2 regions of the Ruegeria sp. A4 genome follow, and region 1 is predicted to be linked to the other one. Evidence: riboswitches for the same ligand, from Rfam matches in the RefSeq annotation. Region 1 holds a riboswitch; the other holds the start of a gene.
What was found. Region 1 has a riboswitch for cobalamin ahead of ACR0E2_RS12435 (aromatic ring-hydroxylating oxygenase subunit alpha). Riboswitches for the same ligand answer to the same signal wherever they lie in the genome.
Positions count from the first base shown of each region.

Region 2: it holds a riboswitch for cobalamin, as region 1 does, so the genes downstream of both, ACR0E2_RS20245 (DUF4198 domain-containing protein) here and ACR0E2_RS12435 (aromatic ring-hydroxylating oxygenase subunit alpha) in region 1, are expected to answer to the same signal.

Region 1 is NZ_JBQGAW010000003.1:219,381-221,575, reverse strand. Features, by position in the region: gene ACR0E2_RS12455 (DUF3833 family protein) at 1-49, shown strand, start outside; gene ACR0E2_RS12450 (hypothetical protein) at 79-252, opposite strand; gene ACR0E2_RS12445 (hypothetical protein) at 312-563, opposite strand; gene ACR0E2_RS12440 (hypothetical protein) at 635-775, opposite strand; cobalamin riboswitch at 830-1,033, shown strand; gene ACR0E2_RS12435 (aromatic ring-hydroxylating oxygenase subunit alpha) at 1,155-2,195, shown strand, end outside.
Region 2 is NZ_JBQGAW010000015.1:13,838-16,032, reverse strand. Features, by position in the region: gene ACR0E2_RS20250 (ROK family transcriptional regulator) at 1-682, shown strand, start outside; cobalamin riboswitch at 804-1,002, shown strand; gene ACR0E2_RS20245 (DUF4198 domain-containing protein) at 1,134-1,919, shown strand; gene cbiM (cobalt transporter CbiM) at 1,926-2,195, shown strand, end outside.

The DNA.
Region 1 (2,195 bases):
CTATGGCGTCCGTCTGGGTGAAGTCATCCTGTTCTTCGAGAAGAAATAGGGCTGCCAGGCCCGGTTTCATCACAAAAGTCAGTAGAAAATAAACTCGTCCACCAATGCTGTCGTCGATCCCTTGACCTCACCGGCCGTGTTCGCCCTTGGCCCGTCCGGGGCTGCACCCTCGGCGCGTTCGCAGCCGTCGACCTTCAAGCGCGCGCGTTCTATCTGCCCCCAGAGGAAAAACAGGCCATCTCGTTTTCCCATGAGGCGCGAAGGAACTGTTGTCCGCAAAACACCTGTTTTCGGTTTTGGCATCTGCTCTCTTACTGCCTCCGGTGTTTTCCACCATTTTCGGAAAACGTAATGGTTTTTCCCGAAAAAGACAATTTTTTATGGACAAAATGAGGTTTTCTACCGGCCGTTGACAGGATGGACTGGCAACTCTCGCATGACGGATATTGGCCTTTTTCACCTGCCCCATTGAAAGCCAGCACTATCCCGAACGGATCAACTTCACCTAAAAGGGTTTGCTGCAAACCTCCTTCATTTGGCCTGACACTCTCTTTTCCAGCCATGCTCAGGCGACGCCCAGCGTTTCGTTTCTGATCAGAGCAGCCGGGCCTTCGCCGTCGCGGTTGGGGGACAATTAGGCGGCGCCGATGTCAGACGTGGCCGCATCCATCGCAAGGCCATCGGCCACCGCAAAACGCCATGCCGGCGGGCCTGCCACGCCCCTGTGCCAAGGACTGTGATCCCGGCGCCGTCCACGCTGCCGGAAAATTTCCATGTCTGTTTTGAAACCGGAAATGTCGCAAGCATTTCAGCGCCCAAGCGGGTAAAAAGTAGGCTGCCATCGTGAGGTGCCGCTGTTTGATTCTCAGACAGCGGAGAATTGGGAAGCCGGTGGAATTCCGGCACTGCCCCCGCAACGGTAAGGAAGGTCAGGTTCGACAATCAACCACTGGGACGAGGATCCCGGGAAGGTGTCGCAACCGGGTGCAAGCCCCTTTCAAGTCCGGAAACCAGCCTCTCAGATATGTCAAACCGCGGGTGGCGGTGGGGGCACGGATTTCGGACGTGGTGCTCGCGCGCCTCCGGACGGTTCCTCCCTGTCACCTGCCCAAGCAATGCCGCGGGGCGCGGCAGGAGAGCCAGAAGTGAACAACATGCAAAGCCTGTTGGCGCGTCGAAACCCGGGTTACGCTCTGGAGCAGGCGTTTTACACCGATCCCGAGATTTTTCAGACCGACCTTGAAACCATCCACTACCGCGACTGGCTATTTGCCATTCCGGCGTGTGAGCTGGTGAAGTCGGGCGATTATGTCACCTATAATGTAGGCGCCTACCGCGTGATCATCGTACGGGGTGCAGACAATCAGATCCGCGCCTTTCACAATACTTGTCGCCACCGTGGATCGATCATTTGCAAGGCCGCAAAGGGTAATGCGCCCAAGCTGGTATGCCCCTATCACCAATGGACCTATGAGCTGGACGGCTCTTTGCTGTGGGCCCGCGACATGGGGCCGGACTTTGATCCCAAACAGCATGGTCTGAAGACTGTCCATTGCCGCGAGCTTGCCGGGTTGGTCTATATCTGTCTGGCGGATGAGGCTCCGGATTTCGACGTGTTCGCCAATATCGCCCGCCCGTATCTTGAGCCGCATGATCTGGGGAATGCCAAGGTCGCCTTTGAAAGCTCGATCATCGAGAACGGCAACTGGAAACTGGTCTGGGAAAACAATCGCGAATGCTATCACTGCGGCGGAAACCACCCTGCGCTGTGCCGGACCTTCCCTGATGATCCGGGTGTGACGGGGATCGAAGGTGGCGAAACCCCAGCCTATATGCAAGCCCATTTCGACAGGTGCCAGGCTGCGGGTATGCCATCGCAGTTCTATCTGCACGAGGACGGCCAATATAGACTGGCGCGGATGCCACTGAAAGAAGGGGCCGAGAGCTATACGATGGACGGGAAATCCGCCGTGCGCCGTTGGTTGGGCCGGTCGCCCTTTGCGGATGCGGGATCGCTTTTGAAGTTCCACTATCCGACCACGTGGAACCACTTTCTTGCCGATCACTCGATTGTTTTCCGCGTCACGCCGATCGGCCCGACAGAGACCGAGGTCACGACCAAATGGCTGGTCAACAAGGATGCGGTTGAAGGCGTTGACTATGACGTGAAACGCCTGACCGAAGTCTGGGTCGCC
Region 2 (2,195 bases), on a different contig from region 1:
GGCCCAGACCCTTCAGGTTCCTCAGGAAGAAATGGACCCGTGGCGCGTATCAGACCTGAAGGCTGACCTGGCGCGTCGCCTCGATATTCCGGTATTCCTGCAAAATGACGCCACTGCGGCTTGTGGGGCGGAATTGGTATTCGGTCCGGCTGATGGGCCAAGGGATTTCCTGTACTTCTATATCGGGTTTTTCATTGGCGGCGGTGTGGTCCTCAATGGCGCGATCTTTTCGGGGCGTGGAAACGCGGGGGCAATCGGCCCCTTGCCTGTGCCCGATGGCGCGGGCGGTGTCAGACCGCTCATCGATGTGGCCAGCCTTTACGTGCTCGAGCGTGCAATCACCACGGCAGGTGTCACGTCGCATTCCATCTGGGAAACGACCCAGCGTTGGGATGTGCCAAACGTTCAACTGGAAAACTGGTTGAAACGGACGGCAAGCGGGATTGCCCATGCGATTGTCTCATCCTGTAGCCTGATAGATTTCGAATGCGTGAAGATTGACGGCTGGATGCCGCAGGACATCAAGGCGCGTTTGGTTGAAATGGTGGAAGACAAACTGTCCGAGCTGAACATGACTGGGCTCGAGCGCCCCGTTGTGCTGGCAGGAACCGTAGGCCCGGAAGCACGCTCTTTGGGCGCGGCAAGCCTGCCCTTGTCGGAGAGGTATCTTTCAGAAGCTTAGACAGGAACGAACCCTGCCGCCTTGGACGTTTCACAAACTGGTTCACTCTCGCAAACTGCCGAGCTCAATATTTTCGATGGCCGTAACACATTTTCGTTGACGGAAGGCTGAGTTGTCTGGCAAGCCGCTCGGCATGTCCGGTTCCGGGGCTTGCTCTGGAATCAATAGGGAATGCGGTGCGGGCTCTGGCCCAAATCCGCAACTGCACCCGCAACTGTAAGCGACGAGCAGGGCTGAAACGCCACTGGGGTTTGCCCGGGAAGGCCGGTCCAACGCTTTGACCCGCAAGTCAGGATACCTGCCGGACATGTGCCCTCTAACGGGCACTCCTAATCGACGACGGGATGTGCGTCGGACCAGGATGCCTGAAAGGGTAATTTGGCGTTGAATGTCCCGTGGTCAAAACGAATTTCGCGCCGGGATTGGCGCGACGGGACAAGGACGACTGTTCATGAAAACGCTGCTCAGCGCAGCCGCTGCCGCGATGGCTCTTCCTGCCATAGCAAATGCGCATTTCCTTTTGGAATACACCACCGACACCATGATCGAGAAACCGGGCGATGTACCGGTCAAACTGATTTTCTGGCATCCGTTCGAGAATGGCCATGTCATGGATCTTGAAAAGCCGCAGGAATTCTATGTGATCCACAACGGTGAAAAGACCGATTTACTGGACACGCTGGAACCTATCCGGTTCACCGGCGGGCAGAACGAGGGCGCGGCGTTCAAAGGCAGTGTCCCGGTCAAACGGTCGGGCGACTATGTGCTGGTGACGGTTCCTCAGCCTTATTACGAGGAATCCGAAGACATCTATATCCAACAGCTCACCAAAGCCTTCCTGAACCGCAACGAATTGCCGACCGATTGGATGAATCCCGTGGGTCTGCCGACCGAGATTATCCCGCTGAACAAGCCGACCAACATCATCGCGGGTTCGACTTTCACGGGCCGTGTGCTGGCTGATGGTCAGCCGGTTGCGGGGGCCGAGATCGAGATCGAATACATGGCAGCCGAACCCGACATGGAAAGTTCGGCCGCTTCTGCACCGAAGGCGTCACCAATGCCGGGTGGTGCGGTGGTCGCAATATCTGACGACAACGGGTATTTTTCGTTCGGCGTTCCAAAAGCCGGTTACTGGGGTTTCGCCGCCCTTGGTTCCGGTCCGGCAACCGAACATGAGGGCAAAGAACTCAGCCAGGATGCGGTCATCTGGATCCGCGCCTGGGATCTGGAGTAACCCCAAATGCACATCGTCGACGGAGCCCTTTCCAACCCGGTTGTAATTGGCGGCGCCATAGCCGCCGCGGGCGGGATCGCCATGGGTCTCAGGTCTCTGGATCTTGATCGCATCCCCACTGCGGGCGTGCTGTCAGCCAGTTTCTTCGTGGCATCGTTGATCCACGTGCCCATTGGTCCGTCGTCGGTCCATCTGATCCTCAACGGCATGGCCGGGCTGCTGCTTGGTTGGGCCGCATTCCCGGCTTTGTTCGTCGGGCTTTTGCTACAGGCGGTC